2 regions of the Romboutsia sp. Marseille-P6047 genome follow, and region 1 is predicted to be linked to the other one. Evidence: a T-box and tRNA genes for the amino acid it is inferred to sense, from the RefSeq annotation. Region 1 holds a T-box; the other holds one or more tRNA genes.
The links. The T-box of region 1 lies ahead of leuS (leucine--tRNA ligase). A T-box ahead of a tRNA ligase gene usually reads a tRNA of that ligase, here a tRNA-Leu.

Region 1 (10,738 bases):
ATCAAGTGCTTGTCTAGTATTTTGAAATTCTATTTCTTTTCCTTCTAAGTATATTTCCCCTGAGTCTTTCTTATAAATTCCAAATAAGCATTTCATTAAAGTTGACTTTCCAGCACCATTTTCTCCCATAAGGGCATGTACTGTTCCTGGTCTAACATTTAAATTTACATTATCTAAAGCTTTTACACCTGGAAACTCTTTAGTTATATTTATCATCTGTAAGATGAATTTATTATCTATCTTATCCAATAGTTGATACCCCCTTTAGACGTTACCTATATATTTTAATTTAATACCTAAGAACTTATTTTATATTTATAAAAGCTCTTAGGTATTGAGTAATCTTTATAATATTATATTACTTAGCTTCATCTAAATTATCTTTAGTAATTCCTATATATGGTACACGAACAGCTTTAGTATCATCTAACTTCCATTCTGTTCCTTCTACTGGATCTTTACCGTTAGCTAAATTTACACATAAATCAATAACTGCTTTAGCTTGGTTTGGAGCATCATTTAGTACTGTCCCTACAACCTTATCATTCTCTATAAGAGTTACTATTTCAGGTATAGCATCAACACCTACAACTGGCATAAATTTATCCCCTGTAAAATATCCTTCTTTTTCAAGAGAAGCAACAGCACCTGAAGCCATACCATCATTATTACAAATTACAAATTCTATTTTATCTCCAAACTTAGCTAACCATGCATCCATTTTTTCAGTTGCTTTAGCTGCATCCCACATACCTGTATCTATTGCTAATTCTTCAGTTTCTATACCTTTCTCATTTACTGTTTTTATAACCCATTCAGTTCTAGCTTCTGCATCTGGATGTCCTGGTTCTCCTTTTATTAACACATATTGTATTTTTCCATCTCCATTTTTATCCCATTTTTCTTTGTTAGCTTCCCATTCTTTAGCCACAACTTCTCCTTGAATAACTCCTGATTCCTTAGATACAGTTCCTACATAATATGCCTTGTCGTAACTTGCTAAAGCATCTGCATCTGGCTCTTTATTAAAGAATACTACTGGTAAATCTGAAGCTTGAGCCTTTTCTATCACTGAACTTGCGGCTTTTGGATCAACTAAGTTTATTGCTAATACATTAGCACCCTTAGCTATCATAGTATCAATTTGATCTAATTGTTTTGCTTGGTCATTTTGGGAGTCATCTACTGTTATTTCTGCTACATCTTTAGCATTTTCCTTTAACTCTCTACTAACTGCAGATATAAAGTTATCATCTGCTTTATAAACTGTTGCACCTATTTTAGGCTGATCTGATGAGTTAGTTCCATCTCCTGAATCACTTGATGAACAACCTACCATTGAAAATAACATTGTAGCTGATAATCCTAATGCTAAAATCCCCCTCTTATTCATATAAATCCCCCTCTAATCTTTAGTTTTAACACTATGAAAGTGTTTTCCCTATAATTATAGATGATTTTATTATAATTTTCAATAAATTATTTTATAATTAAATATTTTATAATAACGTTACTAATTATATGTGTTTTTAACACTATTTTAATTATGTATATAAAAAGTAGGACTATTATGTTTTAAATAAAACAAAATAGTCCTACTTTTATATACTTTATATGTTATTTAACAACTATATTAACTAATTTCTTAGGAACTGCAATAACTTTAATTACAGTTTTACCATCAACTAAAGCCTTTATTTTTTCATCTGCCATAGCTAAACTTTCCATTTCTTCTCTAGATACATTAGCTCCAACTGTTAACTTTCCTCTTACTTTACCATTAACTTGAACTACAACTTCAACTTCATCTTTAACTAATGCAGTTTCATCATATTTTGGCCAGCTTATATCAAATACACTGCCTTCTTTACCTATCATAGTCCATAATTCTTCTCCCATATGAGGAGTAAATGGAGCAAGTATAGTTACTATAGTTTCTATACCTTCTTTTATAACTGCATTATTTCTATTATCTAACTCTTTGTACTTATACATTTCATTTATTAATTCCATTAAAGCAGATATAGCTGTGTTAAATCCAAACTTTTCACTTAAATCTTCTGTAACTTTTTTAAGTGTTGCATGAATTGTATATCTCATAGCCTTATCTTCTTTAGTTAATTCACCTATAGTACAGTCATCCTTAGCAATATCAGCTAATTCATCAACTAATCTGTAAACTCTATTTAAGAATCTATAACATCCTTCAACACCTTGTTCAGACCAATCTAAATCTCTTTCTGGCGGTGCTGCAAATAGTACAAATAATCTCGCTGTATCAGCCCCGAATTCTTCTATTATTTCAAGAGGAGAAACTACATTACCTTTTGACTTACTCATCTTAGTACCTTCTTTAAGAACCATACCTTGAGTTAATAAGTTTTTAAATGGCTCTTTGAAGTCAACAAGTCCCATATCATTAAATGCTTTTACAAAGAATCTTGAGTACAGTAAATGCATTATAGCATGCTCTACACCACCTATATATTGGTCAACCGGCATCCACTTATTAACTACTTCTGAGTCAAATATATTTTCAGTATTCTTAGGATCTATGTATCTTAAGAAGTACCAAGAAGAATCCACAAATGTATCCATTGTATCAACTTCTCTTCTAGCTGGTTTACCACAACAAGGACAAGCTGTAGTCATAAATTCTTTTGAAGTTGTAAGTGGAGATTCACCTTTACCTGTAAACTCAACATCTGTTGGTAATAATACTGGTAAATTTTCTTTTTTCTCTGGAACTACACCACAATCATCACAGTAAACAACTGGAATTGGACATCCCCAGTATCTTTGTCTAGAAAGTAACCAGTCTCTTAATCTATAGTTAACTGTTTTCTTTCCTATTTTCATTTCTTCTATTTTTTCTATTATCTTATTGAAAGCTTCAGATGCATCCATTCCATTAAATTCACCTGAGTTTATCATTTTATTTTCTTCATCTATTACTGGTAATATCTCTAAGTTGTATTTTTCAGCAAATTCTCTATCTCTTTCATCATGAGCAGGAACTGCCATTATAGCACCTGTACCATAATCTGCTAATACATAGTTTGCTATCCATATTGGAGCTTTTTCTCCTGTTAAAGGATTAACTACATATTTGCCTATAAACATACCTTCTTTTTCTACATCTGTAGAAGTTCTTTCTATTTCTGTCATTGTGTGCATTTTTGCAACAAACTTTTCTACATCTGCTTCATATTCTGTTCCAGCAACTAGATCCTTAACTAAATCATGCTCTGGAGCAAGTACCATATATGTAACACCATGAACAGTATCTGGTCTAGTTGTAAATACTGTCATAGACTTATCAGTTCCATCTATATCGAATACTATTTCAGCACCTGTACTTTTTCCTATCCAGTTCTTTTGCATTAATTTAACTTTATCTGGCCATCCATCTAAAGTATTTAAATCTTGAAGTAATTCTTCAGCATAGTGAGTAGTTTTAAAGTACCATTGTTCTAAATCTTTCTTTATAACTACAGAATCACATCTTTCACATTGTCCTTGAACAACTTGCTCATTTGCAAGAACTGTTTCACAAGATGGGCACCAGTTAACAAAAGATTTCTTCTTATATGCTAATCCATGTTCTAAGAATTTTAAAAATATTTCTTGAGTAAATTTGTAATATTCTGGAGTAGAAGTTGCAACTTCTCTATCCCAGTCATAGCTAAGACCCAATAATTTTAATTGGCCTTTCATATCTTCTATATTTTCCATAGTCCATTTATGTGGATGTATACCATGCTTTATAGCTGCATTTTCTGCTGGAAGACCAAATGAATCCCATCCCATTGGATGAAGTACATTATATCCTTCCATTTTTTTAAATCTAGCAACAACATCACCTATAGAGTAGTTTCTAACATGACCCATATGTATTTTCCCTGATGGATATGGGAACATTTCTAAAGTATAATAGTTTGGCTTAGAATTATCTAGTGTATTAGTTTTATACTGATCATTTTCAGCCCAAGTTTTTTGCCATTTAGCTTCTACATTTTTATGATTGTAAACGCTCATTAAAATTTCCTCCTTTGATATTTTGATTAAAATAGTCTATAAAAGTTATTTTATCCATGTTTAGATAAATTTAACTTATATAATAAAAAAATCCTCAGTCTCTAAACAATATTGTTTAGGGACGAGGATTATATCTTCGCGGTACCACCCTAATTAGTCTAAAATTAGACTCTCTTAGATAGTTTTTATGCCAACTACGGCCAAATAGATTATTTCTAGCAAGTTCAAAGTTCTAATTTACTAGTTCACAGCAACCACTAGCTCTCTGATAAAATTTTTGCTTTTACTACTCTAGTCTACTTGATATATTTATTATTTATAATTAATTATATTATCATTATTATGCTAAAGTGTCAATATCTACGTATGGAGCGTCTTTCCATAATTTTTCTAGGTTATAGAATCCTCTTTGTTCTTCATTAAATATATGAACTATAACATCGCCATAATCAAGAAGTACCCAAGTTTGACTTTCATATCCTTCTTTTCCTCTTGGCTCTATTCCAAGCTTTGTTAATTCATCTTCTACATTATCAGCTATAGCTTTTACTTGTCTTTGAGAACCAGCTGTAGCTATTACAAAGTAATCACATAAGCTAGATACTGCTCCTATATTTATTATAGATATATCTTGACCAATTTTATCGTCTATTGCATCATATATTACTTTCGTCATTTCATTTACTGTCATTTTAATTCCTCACTTTCCTAATTTTAAACACGTTTTATTATTATATCATAAATAGTGTATAGTAAGCATCTTATTTTTAAACTGCATCTATCTATTATATACTATTATTTCATAATAATAATTTTTTAGTTATTTTTTCATTATATAATTACGTGCACTTACAGTTCTTGGGTGTATCAACTGATTATTATCTATTACAAATTTTATCGTGTTATTAAATGATATGAGTAATGCCTCATCTAATTTACCACTATAAGTTAATTCTCTTAATAAATCTACATTTGGAAAATTCCTATCTTTTTCTATTAAATCTGCCATATAAATTATTTTTTCTAATAATGACATATTTTCTTTTCCTGTTGTATGATATCTTATAGCATCTAGTATTTCTATGTCATTTATTTCAAATTCATATCTAGCTATGTATGAACCTATAATACTGTGAGATAAAGCTAAACTTTCCATTTCTAATTCATCTAATTTTATATTATATTTTCTAACATAGTAATCGACTTCTTCTAAGGTTAAATATTTAGCACAATCATGTACTATACCTGCTATGTATGCTTTTTCATTATCACAATTATATATTTCACATAACTTTACTGCACATTCTGCTACATTTAAAGAATGATTTAATCTTCTTTTAGGTAACATATCTTTTAATTTTTCATTTATATCCGTTAAATTCATTTACTTTACTCCTATTTTATATAAATTTTTCTCACGCATATATTTTTCTACATTTTCTGGTAATAAATATTTCACTGACTTTCCAGACTTTAGTTGCTGCCTTATGTAAGTAGATGATATATCTAAAGATGGAACATATACGCTTATAATTTTAGCATTATATTTTTCTTCTAAATTTTCAATTTTCTCTTGTGCTTCAAGTAAACTTATTCCCGGTCTTGTTGCTGCTATAAAAGTAGCTAGTTTAAAATTTTCCTCTACTTCTTTCCAAGTTTCAATATCACAAATTGCATCTGCACCTGTTATAAAGAATATTTCACAATTGTTATATTCTTTTTTTAGATGTCTAAGTGTATCTACAGTATAAGTTTTATTTTCATTTTCTATTTCAAAATCCAATACTATAAAGTTCTCATTGTTTCTTGTAGATATTAAAACCATATTATATCTATCATATTTATTAGTTACATTTTCTAACTTATGAGGAGGATTTCCTGTAGGTATGAATATAATCTTATCTAACTTATACTTATCTCTAATAAACTCTGCTGTTGCTAAATGTGCATAGTGAATTGGATCAAAAGTTCCCCCCATAATTCCAATCCTTAATTTAGAGTCACTATTTTTAAATTGTTCTAACTTATGAGTATTTATATCTTTTGCTCTTTTAAGTAGATCTTCAATGCTCATATTTAATCTCCTTTTTCAAATATATTTTCATTGTATCATTATTTTTATTTTATTTAGGTAATAATTTGTATTTTTTAGTATATAATCATATTTATACATATCTTTACTTTAAAAATTAAATTTTAACATTGATTCAACTAATTATTTAGTCAACTATCTGATATTTTACATTATTTTATATAAAATTCAAGATGTAAATATACAGATTAATATAAATAGCATTATTAAGGAGTTTACATATGGCTATAATTACGAAAATAGAACAACAAAAGAAAAACCAAGATAGAGTTAATATTTATGTTAATGGTGAATACTTCACTGCTATATTTAAAGAATTAGTTTTCACATTTAACTTGAAAAAAGGTGATGAAATTGATGAAGATTCATTAAGATCACTATTAAATGATGAAATGTATATAAAGGCTAAAAATAAAGCTCTTAATATATTATCTAAGGCTGATCAATCAGAAAGAAAAATAAGAGAAAAATTATCTAATGATTTTGAAGAAGATACAATCAATAAAGTAATTGAATTTTTAAAAAGAAATAATTTTATCAATGATAATTTACTTGCACAAAAAATAGTTAACACTAATCTTAATTTAAATAAGTGTGGTAAAAATAGAATAAAACAAAACCTTTATAATAAAGGCTTAGATTCAAATGCTATAAGTGAAGCTATTTCTGAAATTGATAGTGATGCAGAATTTGAAAATGCAATGTATCTTGCAAAAAAAAGATATGACCGAATAAAAAATGAAGATAAAAGAAAGATTTATCAAAAACTATCTCAACATTTAACATATAAAGGATTCAATTATGATATTATTAAAAGAGTATTAAATAAATTACTAAGTGTTGATGAATATGATTTATAATTTATATTTCCATTTGGAGGTTATATTATGACAAAATACATTATAGGAATTTTTAGCTTTTTATTAGGATTATATAACTTAAAGCAATTATATAAATTAGATAGCTAAAAATAAAAGTGGGTCGTACTATTATTCAGTACAGACCCTTGTATTTTATCTAATATATTTTTTTAGTAACTTAGCTACAGGTATTCCTATTAACATACCTATTAGTATTTGAGTTATATTACCTGGTATTGATAAAATTGCCTTAGTATGACTTCCATATAAAATAATTTCAGTTATATAATATCCAAATATCATCCAAATACCTGATATAATTATTCCAAGCATATTTGTAATTATATCATTACCTTTTTTATTCCTGGACCAAGATATACTTCCTATTATGTAACCCATTACGCCTCTTACTACAAATGTAAATGGTGCCCATATTGCCCATTCTGATAATAAATCAAATAGCCCCATACCAAAAGCACCTGCTATAGCACCTTTTTTCTTACCAAAAACTATCGCAGATATAAATAGCATAGTATTACCTAAATGTACTAATCCTCCAGTTGATTCAAGTGGTAACCTTATATTTATAAACCTAGTAGCTATAAATACTAATGCTATTAATAATCCATTTTCAGCCAAATCCCTAGAATTAATTTTTCTATTATTACTTTCTACAATTTGTGATATATCTAAGTCATCTTTTATTAACTTATTTTCCCCCATCATATCCACTCCCTAAAACTTACTTTATAACTAATTTTACTTCATCATAATACTTATTAAATAATTCTACTAATCTACCATTTCCCTCAAATCCAAGATATCTCAAAGATTCATCTATAAAGTTTAATACAGGTATTAGTTTTTCTACTCTAGCATTTTCTCCCATATGACCTATTCTTATTACTTTATCTGAGTAATTACCTAAAGATGTTGCTAAAATTAAATTGTATTTTTTTAATAAATTATCTGTTAATTTTTTTGCACCTATATTAGATGGTATTTCAACAACTGTGACAGTGTTAGAATAGCCTTCTTCTAAATATAAATTTAACCCATATTCTTTTATAGATTTCCTAACTGCATTAGCTATTTTTTTATGTCTTATTAGCACATTTCCTATACCTTCCTCAAGTATATTATCTATAGCTTTATCTAATCCCATTATGTCACTTATAGGCATCGTATATGGAAACCATTTATTTCTATAATAATTTTCCCATATTCCTAAATTACAATAGAAACCTATGATTGGAGTTTTTCTATTTCTTATAACACATTTAGCCTCATCACTTATACTAACTATAGTAAGACCTGCTGGTGCTGATATAGCTTTTTGTGATCCTCCTAGGGCTATATCAACTTTCCAATCATCAACATTAAGTTCTTCTCCAATCATACCCGCCACAGAATCTACTACTGTCAAAATACCATATTTTTTAAGTAAATGGCAAATCTCACTTAAGTTATTTAATACGCCTGTTGGAGTATCACAATGAACTAATGTTGCATATTTAAAGTTACTATCTTTTTTTAAAAATTCTTCCAATTCCTTTGTCTTAATATCTTTAGTGTATTCTCTTGAAAAGTAAGCTACTTCTCCTCCATACATTTTTACAAATTCATCAAATCCCTTACCAAATATTCCATTATCAATTACAAGAACTCTATCGCCCTCTTCAGTAAGTGATGCGCAAGCTGCTTCTAAACCTAGTATCCCTTCTCCACTTAATATGTAAACATCATTTTTTGTATTTATTATCTTACCAATCTTATCACAAGTATTTTTATAAAACTCAAAAAAATCTATATCCAGGTCTGGATTTGTTGTAGCTATAGATCTTGCTAACCTCACATTTTCTCTAACTTCTGTAGGACCTGGAGTATATACTAATTTGTTATTCATTTAAATTGCCCCCTTTTTTATTTATATAAGTCATTATATATCAATTATAATTGTATTGTATTATTCTAAAAACATTTTATAATTGTATCAGTACATTTATAGTTTTATATTTTAATAAATAATTTACTTTTATATTCTCCAAAACAATAAAATAGAGCACTTCTAAGCTTACCTAGAAGTGCTCTATTTTAGTTTAATATAAATATTGAGTATAATGCTATGTGATATAAACATATACCTACATAAATTATATTAGAAAAAAATATAACTAATTTTAGTTATATTAGATAATCTTGCTATTTATTTTATTTAATAAAAGTATAACTAAAATTGTAGGTAAAATTACTTTAATTAATAAAAATAATAATGGATTAATTTCATACATTATTCTTAAAAAGCTATTTAACTCTTTATAAAACTCATATTTTAAACCGATAAATGTTGCTATTCCGTCAAATATATTTAACAACATAATAGATATTAATCCGTACTGTGTTTTACTTTTTCTTAATGTATCTTCCATAAATTACTCCTATAAAATTAATATAGTTATTATTAATTTTATAGCTTTTAAGTTATATACTACATTAATCTAATTAGTAATTTTTATTCATAAATTATATAAGTTAGCTCCTAATAACTGCTATTATTTAAAAACTTACTTCCTATAATATTATATCTTATTGAAAATTTTTACGATTTTATTTCCTAAATTTTTCGCATAATATATATTATAGATACTATTAAAATCATTATCTATAAAAGGAGAAATTTATGATAGATTTAATTTTACTTGGATGTGGAGGAAATATGCCTATGCCTAATAGGTCTTTATCTTCTCTTTTTATAAATTATCAAGGAAGAAAGATATTAATCGACTGCGGTGAAGGCACACAAGTTTCTATGAGAATGAAAAACTGCGGATTTAAAAATATAGATCTAATATGCATAACCCATTTACATGGAGACCATATTATTGGTATTATTGGTCTTTTATCTACTATAGGAAATAGCTCTAGAACAGAAGATTTAACAATTGTAGGTCCTGTAGGAATAGTAGAAACCATAAATGCTATTAGAATTTTAGTCGAATATTTACCTTATAATATTAATGTTATAGAATATCCTAATGGTAGTTTCTCTCTAATAAATGAGTATTTAAAAGATTTAGAAATATCAACTCTGGATCTAGATCATTCTACTGAGTGCTTAGGATATAGTTTTTATTTCAAAAGAAAAGCTAAGTTTGATGTGAAAAAAGCAACAAATAACAATGTACCTAAAATTTTATGGCAAAAACTTCAAGAAGGAAAAGATATAAAATTTAAAGATAAACTTTATACTCCAGATATGGTGTTGGGAGATGATAGAAAAGGAATCAAAATAAGTTTTATTACAGATACTAGACCACTATTATCTATACCTGAATTTATAAAAGATAGCGACTTATTTGTATGTGAAGCAATGTATGGTGATGATTTAGATATCTCTAAAGCTGTAAAAAATAAACATATGACATTTAGAGAATCTGCTAATTTAGCTCGCTTAGGCAAAGTAAGACAGCTTTTATTAACTCATTTTAGCCCATCTCTAGAAAACCCTCATATTTATAAAGAAAATGCAACTTCTATTTTTGAAAATACTATTATAGGTGAGGATAGACTTGAGCTACACCTTAACTTTTATGATGAAAAATAAAAAAATGCCGCATAACTTGTTTCTAAGTAATGCGGTATTTCCAATTCTATTTATTGTTTCTAATTTCTTTTTGAATTTTTTTCAGAGCGTTCTTAGAAACTCTAACTATGTCTTTTTCTAACTTTCTATCTTCATAACTAATAA
Region 2 (10,738 bases), on a different contig from region 1:
GAGATGCATTTAATGGAATAGGTATAAAAGCAGACGCTTTTGGTGTGTTTTTAAATACAATACCATATAGATTTTACAATATACTAATACTAGCGTTTATAGTGATAACAACTTTATTATTAAAAGATTTTGGTCCTATGAGAAAGGCAGAGATAAGAGCTAGACAAGGCAAAAGTTTAGATTCTGAGATTGCAATAGATTCTGTAAACGATCATTCAGATTTAGAACCAAAAGAAGGTGTTAAATTAAGTATATGGAATGCAATAATACCAATAGGAACATTGATAGTAGCCGCATTAATAGCATTTTACTATAGTGGATATAGTTCTATAATGAGTGGAGAAGATGCTAGTTTAATACAATTGCTTAGTGATTCACCATTATCATTTGTATCAATTAGAGAAGCATTTAGTGCATCAGATGCATCGGTTGCGTTATTCCAGTCTGCATTACTTGCAAGTATAGTAGCTATAGTAATGGCGGTATCTCAAAAAATATTTACAGTTTCAGAAGCTATAGAAGTTTGGGTAGATGGTATGAAAACATTAGTTATAACAGGTGTTATATTAATATGTGCTTGGTCATTAAGTTCAGTAATAAAGGAATTAGGAACAGCTAAATATTTAATTAAATTACTATCAGGTTCATTCCCACCATTCTTATTACCTAGTTTAATATTTGTATTAGGAGCTATAATATCATTTTCAACGGGTACAGCATATGGAACAATGGGAATACTTATGCCATTAGCAGTTCCACTAGCTAATTCTATAAATCCAGATATGTCATTTATAGTAGTTAGTACAAGTGCGGTATTAACAGGTGCTATATTTGGAGATCATTGTTCACCTATATCAGATACTACAATACTATCGTCAATGGGAGCAGGATGTAATCATATAGATCATGTAAGAACACAGATGCCTTACGCCTTATTTACGGCATTAATAACAGTAGTATTTGGATATATACCAGCTGGACTTGGTATACCAGTATACATAGTACTACCACTTGCAATAGTAGCGGTATTTATAGGTGTACAAATATTCGGAAGAAAAGTTGATATAGTTGAAGAATGTGTATAATATGATATAAAATAAAAATTCCACAATTGTGTAGTATTAAATAATAGCTACATAATTGTGGAATTTTTTATGTGCAAAAATAAATTGATAAAGGACAGGTTCTTTCCTTAGTTTTTTGAATATAATGGAATAATATTAATACATTAACAATATTGTACTTTTAATATGTACAAGGAGGTGTTTTATGAAAAATAGGAATAAGTGGATTGTTATCATAGCTTTTTTTGTTTTACTTATGATGCCAAGTATTTGTTTAGCCGCAGAGGTAGACGTAGGTTATTTCAATGCTCAAAAATACAAGGTATTAACTCTTATTCCTCCGATAGTGGCCATAATATTAGCATTTTTAACAAGAAATGTAATAGCATCTTTATTTATAGGTATTATTTCTGGAAGTTTGTTACTAACTATTCCTGGAAATAATATATTTTATGGAATAGTTGATGCTTTTATTGATGTTATAAATAGAATGGTTACTTCTTTAGCAGATACTTGGAATGCAGGAATAATACTCCAAGTTTTAGCTATAGGAGGATTAATTAATTTAGTAACTAAAATGGGAGGAGCTAAAGCAATAGCAGAAAGTTTATCTAAAAGAGCTAAAAATAGAAGAAGTTCTCAAATTATTACTTGGTTATCAGGTCTTATCATATTTTTTGATGATTATGCAAATGCAATGATAGTTGGAACAATGATGAGACCTATAACTGACAAAATGAAAATATCTAGAGAAAAATTAGCGTTTATAGTTGATGCAACAGCTGCTCCAGTGGCAGGTATAGCAGTTATTTCAACATGGATAGGTATGGAACTTGGTCTTATTAAGGATGCATTTAGTACAATAGGAGTAAATGCTGATGCATTTGGCGTATTTGTTCAAACTATACCCTATAGATTTTATAATATACTAATCCTTTTTTTTATAGTAATAAGTGTACTTTTACTTAAAGATTTTGGGTCTATGAGAAAGGCTGAAGTTAAAGCAAGAAAAGAAGGTATAATAAGTTCTGGACATGGTATAGATATATCCGATTCAAATGAAGGTATAAAACATTTAGATCAAAAAGGATTAAAACCTAGCATGTCAACAGCAATATTACCAATAGGAGTACTTATAGTTGTAGCGTTACTTTCTTTTTATTTTAGTGGATATAAAAATATTATAGGAGGAGATAGTCAAGCATTAATTAATTTACTCAAAGAATCACCAATATCATTTGTAGCGATAAGGGAAACCTTTAGTGCATCAGATGCTTCAATAGCACTTTTTCAATCATCATTACTTGCAGGTATAGTTGCTATTATTATGGCAACAACTAAGAAGATATTTACTTTTTCAGAAGCTATAGATATATGGATGGAAGGTCTTAAACGTTTATTAATAACTTGTGTTATATTAGTATGTGCATGGTCATTAAGTTCTGTAATTAAAGAATTAGGTACTGCAAAATATTTAATTACCTTATTATCCGATGCAATTCCTCCATTTTTGTTACCAACTATAATATTTTTACTTGGAGCTATAATATCATTTGCAACAGGTACATCATATGGAACAATGGGAATACTTATGCCATTAGCAATTCCATTAGCATATTCTATGAATCTAGAAATGTCATTTATAATAGTAAGTACAAGTGCAGTATTAACAGGAGCGATATTTGGAGATCATTGTTCACCAATATCAGATACAACAATATTATCATCAATGGGAGCTGGATGTAATCATATTAACCATGTAAAAACTCAATTGCCATATGCCTTATTTACAGCTGTAATAACTATTATATTTGGGTATATACCAGTAGGTTTAGGAATGTCTATATATATTGTATTACCGTTATCAATAATAGCATTGTTTATTGGTATTCAAGTTTTAGGAAAGAAAGTAGAGTAAGTAGAATATAAAATATATAAAATAGATAGAATATAATTTAAAGGGGATTATTTATATAATAAATTACAATTAGTTTTTATTACTTTAACTAATCCCTTAAACTTATGTTTTTTAACGTTATAAGGAGTTACGTATGGCATATATAAACTTTAAAGAAGAACGACATTCTATCAATAATCAAATAATAAATAGAAAAAAATAATGAAAATATAATGAAATATATACTAAAGAACAAGGAGAATGTAATGGATTATACTCCTTGCAAAGAGTATAGTTTTAAAAATTTTGAAGGTATTGAATTTGGAAAAGATGGTATTTTAGATGAGGCAGATTTTAGGATTATAGAAAGTAAAGATATACTTTGTACGAAATTTATAGATTGTAATTTTAAAAATATAAAATACAAAGATTGTAACTTTATAGGCTGTGTATTTGAAAATTGTAATTTCTATAAAGGTGGAGTTATATTTGAAAATTGTTCTTTTATTAAAGAAGGAACTGAAAAATTACCATCTCTTAATAATAAGGATAACTTAGGTTGTAGTTTTTATAAATGTAGTATATACTCTAAATTTATGAATTGTGATTTATCTCTAGCTTTGTTTGAAGAATGTGAAATAATAAATACATCATTTCAACTTACTTATATGAAAAAATGTATAATAAAAAATTGTGAGCTAGATAAAATTAATTTTAAAGATTGTAATTTATCTGGGTTTAAAACTTTAAGTTGTTATATTATAGATTTAGACTTTACAGATGAAGATAAAACAAAATTTGATGAAAAGACTTGTTTTGATAAAATAATTCCAAGGGAAAAAACGAAACAGGAATATGAAGGGATTTATATGACTTATGAAACTTTATCAGATAAATTTAAGGAAAATAACTTACCAGATAATTCTTCAGAATACTACTATTTAGGTAAGGTTTTTGAAAGGAAATCATTAAAAAAAATAACTCCTAAAATAGGGTCATATATATATTGGATATCATGTGGTTATGGTCAAAGAGCACTATTTCCAGTAGTTACATCTATTAGTATTATGATTATATATACAATATTATATTTATTTATAGGAGTTAAAGTTGGAGATGAAACTATAAGGCTTTCAATTGGATATCTTTCTAGTACAAATTTAAAAGAAATATTAAGTGTTATAAATGAAGCATTTAATTTAAGTGTAGGTATGTTTGCAGGTGTTGGATGTATAAATTCAGAACCTATACCTCGTACATATATGCTTGCTAATACGGAAATGCTATTGGGAATACTCATGATGGGAGTAGGAGTTGCAACATTAATAAAAAAAGCAAAAAACAATTAAATTATGTTGCGTTAAGTTATAAATTCTGCTACATTTATAGTATAATAAATCTTGCGGATGTGGCGGAATTGGCAGACGCACCAGACTTAGGATCTGGCGCCTTTGGCGTGGGGGTTCGACTCCCTTCATCCGCACCATTAAAAAGCGTTGATATTTTAATATCAACGCTTTTTTCACATGTAATAAATTATTAGTAATTTAAGTAAATATATATAGATTTATAAATGAAAATGTAATATATTTATCTTATAAATATAAATGAAAGTAGGATGATTCATGGAAAGAAAAAAGGAGATGACAAAAAAATTACTAGCAGATAGTTTTAAAGAACTTATGCTGAATAGTTCCTTTAAAAAAATAACTATTAAAATGATTACAGACGGAGCTGGAGTTATTAGACCTACTTTTTATAATTACTTCAAAGACAAGTATGAAATATTAGAATATTGCTTTGAAGAATATATAATGAAAAATGTATATGAACTTATAGATAAGGATATGGAATTAGAAGCATTAAAAATGATATTTATTCACTTAGATAAAAATAAGGAGTTCATAAGCAGATCTTTTGAAGTTACAGGTCAAAATTCATTTAAAGAAATATTATCTAATAGTATATACAATATGTTTAATAAAATTTTAGATAAATATGGAATAAAAGAAACAGAATTAACTAATATTATGACTAAGGAAAGTGTAGCAAGGTATTATACCATAGGATTAGTTTCTTCGTTAGAATTATGGTTGAATACTGATAATGATAATAACGGAAATGATATGTTTAATACTTATAAATACCTAATATCTCATTCGGTTTTAGATATAATCGAAACTAAAATAAAATATTAAAAAGTCGTTACCAATATTGATAACGACTTTTTTTATTAAGCAGCTTCGTTAGATTCTCCTCTAACTACGTCAGCTGTTGTTATTTTGTAATTTTTGAATATAGCGTATCCTATGAATCCAGCTAATATACTTACTAAAGCACATCCTACAGCTGTTATTATAACTTTTGTTGCTGGGTTGTAAGCAAACATTACAGCAAGACCAGCTATTGGAGTAGCAGTTCCTGGAGAGTTGTTTGTTAGTCCCATTAAAGCGATTATAACACCAGACATAGCACCACCTATGAAGTTAGTAACATATACTGGTATTGGGTTAGCTGATATTAAGTCAGCTTGAGTTAATGGCTCTATAGCAACAGCTATATTATCTTTCTTAGAACCAAACTTCATTTTTGAGAAGAATACAAAGTTCATGAAAGAAGAACCGAATACTGATAATGCACCTATTGCCATTGGAGCACCAGTTAAACCTATCATAGCAGTTAATGCCATTGAGCTAAGTGGAGCAGTAGCAACAACTGTTATAAGTCCACCAAGTATTATACCCATTAATATTGGAGAAGCAGAAGATGCTTCAGTTAAAACAGATCCTACTGTTGATAATACACCGTTAACTACTGGGCTTGTTACATCTCCTATTAAGTAAGCTAATGGAGTAGCAACAACTATTATAACTATTAAATCAAGTCCAGCTGGTATTTTCTTTTCTAAGAATTTGATTACGAAAGAAATTAAGTAACCAGCTATGAAACCTGGTAATATTTTAAAGTTCATACAAGCTAAACCAACCATTACAGCATAAACTGGAGAAACTCCTAATGCTAATGGTACTAATGTAGCAGCAGCAACACCACCTAAAGAACCGTTTGCAGCCCCAACATTTTCTAAGAATTTGATTCCTAAAACTTCACCAAAGAATGAGAAATGGAATGCTTCAACTAAGAAACTTGCACAAGCAGCGTTTGCAAGGCCACCCATTGCTTTCATACCTTGTGGTGCTTTGTAACTAAATAATGTGAATAAAGCTAATACTACTAATAATAAAGCAGTACCTGTTAATATTTGTATCATACTTATTACCTCCTGATTTATATATTTTATAAGTCCTAATGATACTGTTTTCCTTCAATTCAATCACTTAATAAAAATTGAATTGTTAGATTAATAACGATTATAATGTATCTTTTTATAAAAGTAAATAGATTTTATAAAAAAAGTTAAAAAAAATCAAAAAATGTCGAAAATACTTATTTTAAAAGTTAGTTAACAAAATATTTGTAAAGTTTATATTGTATGATATAATGTTTATGAATATATAATACTAGTAGATATTAGATATAACTAATTTTTACTGGGACTTGTTCGAGAACCTCCAAGTATAAAAAACTAAGGTATTTATATATTGGCAGTATATAAGTTGTATCCTTAGATATAACTTTTGTTGTAAAAGTTATATGGTTCTCCTTTAAATTATTTTTTAGGAGGAATTTGCAATGCAAAAAAGAAAGGTAATAATTGACTGTGACCCAGGAATAGACGATTCGCTGGCAATTCTTCTAGCTGTAAACTCACCAGAGCTAGAAATACTAGGAATAACTACATGTAGCGGTAATGTAGTAGCCTCAACAGGAGCTGAAAATGCTCTAAAAGCACTTCAGATGTGCTCTTCATTAAATATACCAGTATATATAGGAGAAGAAAAGCCTCTAAAAAGAGAGCTAGTAACAGCTCAAGATACTCATGGAGAGGATGGAATCGGAGAAAACTTTTATGAGAGAATAAAAGATATACCTATAAATAAAAATGGCGTAGATTTTATAATAAAAACATTAAGAGAAAATGAAGATGTATCTATAATAGCTTTAGGACCATTGACTAATATAGCAAAGGCTATTATGAAAGATAAAAAAGCATTTGATAATTTAGATGAGTTTGTATCTATGGGAGGAGCTTTTAAAATTCATGGTAATTGTTCTCCTGTAGCAGAGTTTAATTATTGGGTAGATCCTCATTCAGCAGATTATGTTTATAAAAACTTACCTAAACAAATTCATATGATAGGATTAGACGTAACTAGAAAAATCGTACTTACACCAAACATTATAGAGTTTATAAATAGGCTTGATAGTAGACTAGCAAAATATATAACTGAAATTACTAGATTCTATGTAGATTTTCATTGGGAGCAAGAAGGTATAATTGGATGTGTGATAAATGACCCATTGGCAGTTGCATATTTTATAGATAGAAGCATATGTAATGGTTTTGAGTCTTTTGTGGAAATTGTAGAAGATGGAATAGCTATGGGGCAATCTATAGTAGATTCTTTTGATTTTTATAAGAAAGAAAAAAATGCCTTTATTTTAACCGAAGTTGATGAAAAGAAATTTATGTATATGTTTTTAAAAAGGTTATTTAAAGGATATGAAAATATTATAGATTCAGTAAAAGGAGTTATATAAATATGAAAAATACATCTATTAAAAATATTGCACTTGTAGGTTTAGGTATTTCTATAAATGTAGTTGGTGCATTTATAGCTTTAAGTCTTAAACTTCCAATATATTTAGACTCAATTGGTACTATTTTAATTGCTGCAATTCTAGGTCCTAAGTATGCTGTTATATCAGGGTTTCTTGGTAGTATAGTTAGTGGAATGACTTTTGATATATATTCTCTTTATTTTGCACCAGTACAAATTAGTACAGGATTACTTGCAGGGATTATGTTTAAAAAAGGAATGCTAGAAGGAAAGAAAACTCCTATTGGAACATTTATATTTGTTCTTCCAACTTCAATAATAAGTGCAATGGTAGCAGCTGTAGTATTTGGAGGAGTTACATCATCTGGTTCAGCATATATTGTTCAAGTTTTAGAGGTATTAAGTGTAGGAAATTTATTTAGCAATATATTTTTAACTCAAATAGTAACTGATTATATAGATAAGTTATTAGGTGTAATTTTAGTTAATTTGGCTATGAATGTAATGCCTAAAAGCTTAAAAACATCTTTTAGCATAAGCAAATAAGGAGATATTTTATGGATAGATATAGTGTTATAGAAAATAAAAATAAAAGAGAAATAGTTTTATTAAAGGGATTTCCTTGTATATGGGGGAAATGTGCTTTTTGTGATTATATAGAAGATAATTCTACAATAGAAGATGAAATAAATAAAGTTAACTTTGAAGTTTTAAGTAATATAACTGGAAAGTATAAAGTATTAGAAGTTATAAATTCAGGAAGTTGCTTTGAACTTCCAAAACAAACTTTAAGTAGAATAAAGGAAATAATAAATGAAAAAAAAATAGAAAAGCTTTTTTTAGAAAGCCATTGGTGCTATAGAAATAAATTAAATGAAATGAGAGATTTTTTTGGAGTGCCTATAATTTTTAAAATAGGTGTAGAAACTTTTGATTATGATTTTAGAAATATAATTTTAAATAAAAATGCAAGGTTTAAAACAGTAGAAGAGTTAAAAAATCATTTTGATTCACCATGTATGTTAGTTGGTATAGTAGGTCAAACAAAAGAAATGATAGATAAAGATATGGAAATAATATTAAATAATTTTGAACATGCAACTATAAATGTATTTGTGAATAATAGTACCAGTATAAGAAGAGATGAGGAGATTGTAAAATGGTTTGTAGAAAAATATAAATACCTAGATGATAATCCTAAAATCGACATTCTTTATAATAATACAGATTTTGGAGTTGGAGATTAATAAAAATAAGCGGTTATATATACCGCTTATTTTTATTTTTAAAATAAATTTGCTATAGTAATAATATTAATGTATTATATTTATTATATATGTAAGTATTGAATAGATATAATACATTAACGTAAGTATTGAATAGATATAATACATTAACATTATTATGTTGGATGTATATTGAAATAAAATTTTACAAAATAATTAGGAAAACATTTACAAATACATAAATGTGAAGTTGACATACGGAGGAACAAATGAAAGGTAACGAAAGATTGGACAAGTTTTTAAAACTTCAGGATAAAAATATAGGCTTTGAAAATATAGCTAAAGATATTGGAATTAGTACAACTACTTTAAGAAAATTCTTAAACAAGATGGGATATAAGTCTGAAAATGGAAAATATGTTTCTTACAATTCTAATTTAGAGAAAGATATTAAAATATCAAAACCTAAAATAAATTCGAAAAAAGAAACTCAAATATCATTTGAGCAAATAAATAAAAATGTAAATGATAAAGGTAAATCTAGTAAAAATAAACTTACTAAAGGAAATTCAAAGCCTAAAAAAGATAGAAAAATTAATATAACTCAGGAAGATTTGGACAAAATATGTGAGGTATATGATTGGTATTTAGAAGTAAAAGATTATAAATCGATGAAACCTAAAAAAACAACTAAGAAAAAGGATATATTAATTGAAGAACTAGAGTTAAAAGAATTAAAAACTGCAAGTATAAAAGTTGAAAAAAATACATGGGAAGACTTTGAAAGGCTATGTAGTAATTCATCATTTACTAAACAGCAAATAATAACTCAAGCATTAAAGGATTTTATGAAAGAATATAAAAATTTATTATAAGTTTAATAACAGAGAAATAGATACTAAATATGAGGTGCATTAAAATATGATTAAAATACTCAATAAATCAATACTAATAATATTTATATTAGTAGTAAGTATAATTGGATTAGTATCATGCAATAAAAATAATATTGAAAATGATAATAAGGTTACTTTAAACGGAACATTAATTGAAAAAAGTAAAGCTAAAGCATTATCAATAGATGAAATAAATATTAGTCAAATACATAATAAAGAAAATAATGGAATGATTATAGATAAGATAAAAAACGTATCAGATTTTAATATATCTGATATTTGGATAATATATAATGAATTAGATAATGATGGTAAAATAATATCTGAATCAAAGATGTTTCTTGATATGACCTTACTACCGGGTGATGTATTTAAAGCTACATTTAAAGTTAAAGAAGCAAGTGAAGGTATAAATATAACTTCATATGCGTATACAACAAATGATAATGATGTAGTTGTAAATTTTAAGGATGGAAGTGTAAAGGTAAGTGAAAAGTCAAATGAAGTAGTTGAGAGTGGTGAATATGAAGTTTTATCATTTTCAGATATTGAAAAAATCGAAGAGTCTAATGATGGAGATACATATGTAGTTAAAATGAAAAATAATTCTTCTAAAAATTTGGGTAATATAACCTTAAAGATAGTAGAAATTAATAAAAAAGGAGAATATATAAAAATAAATCATGAATCTTCTTATTCTGCACTTAAACCATTAGAAGAAGCTGAAATTACTATAAAATCATATAAATACACAGAAGAAATAAAATTAATTGGATATATTTATGATGATGTAGATACAAAATCCAATATAGATATAGATTTAGAATCTAAGGAAGCTCAGATTAGCAAATACTAAATGTATAAAAATTATGATTAAGATAAATAATAAATTATATCTTAACAAGGGGGTATAACTTTATGAATGATAATAATCATGATTTTAAAAATTTAGATTATGAAAAACTTAATTCTTTAT

Region 2: it encodes a tRNA-Leu, which carries the amino acid that the T-box ahead of leuS (leucine--tRNA ligase) is inferred to sense. The anticodon was not compared.

What each region holds. Positions count from the first base shown of each region.
Region 1 is NZ_UWOT01000009.1:113,443-124,180, reverse strand. Features, by position in the region: gene mglA (galactose/methyl galactoside ABC transporter ATP-binding protein MglA) at 1-249, opposite strand, end outside; gene mglB (galactose/glucose ABC transporter substrate-binding protein MglB) at 359-1,393, opposite strand; gene leuS (leucine--tRNA ligase) at 1,618-4,038, opposite strand; T-box leader at 4,153-4,347, opposite strand; gene rsfS (ribosome silencing factor) at 4,379-4,729, opposite strand; gene yqeK (bis(5'-nucleosyl)-tetraphosphatase (symmetrical) YqeK) at 4,859-5,422, opposite strand; gene nadD (nicotinate-nucleotide adenylyltransferase) at 5,423-6,112, opposite strand; gene recX (recombination regulator RecX) at 6,352-6,990, shown strand; gene EIH23_RS10750 (ECF transporter S component) at 7,144-7,716, opposite strand; gene EIH23_RS10745 (pyridoxal-phosphate-dependent aminotransferase family protein) at 7,733-8,896, opposite strand; gene EIH23_RS10740 (DUF5658 family protein) at 9,180-9,419, opposite strand; gene EIH23_RS10735 (ribonuclease Z) at 9,671-10,594, shown strand; gene EIH23_RS10730 (hypothetical protein) at 10,641-10,738, opposite strand, start outside.
Region 2 is NZ_UWOT01000007.1:81,450-92,187, reverse strand. Features, by position in the region: gene EIH23_RS08990 (Na+/H+ antiporter NhaC family protein) at 1-1,085, shown strand, start outside; gene EIH23_RS08985 (Na+/H+ antiporter NhaC family protein) at 1,270-2,982, shown strand; gene EIH23_RS08980 (pentapeptide repeat-containing protein) at 3,228-4,310, shown strand; tRNA gene EIH23_RS08975 (tRNA-Leu) at 4,364-4,447, shown strand; gene EIH23_RS08970 (TetR/AcrR family transcriptional regulator C-terminal domain-containing protein) at 4,587-5,159, shown strand; gene EIH23_RS08965 (PTS sugar transporter subunit IIC) at 5,195-6,229, opposite strand; PreQ1 riboswitch class I at 6,510-6,554, shown strand; gene EIH23_RS08960 (nucleoside hydrolase) at 6,652-7,620, shown strand; gene EIH23_RS08955 (ECF transporter S component) at 7,623-8,186, shown strand; gene EIH23_RS08950 (radical SAM protein) at 8,198-8,887, shown strand; gene EIH23_RS08945 (DNA-binding protein) at 9,136-9,741, shown strand; gene EIH23_RS08940 (hypothetical protein) at 9,788-10,618, shown strand; gene EIH23_RS08935 (hypothetical protein) at 10,681-10,738, shown strand, end outside.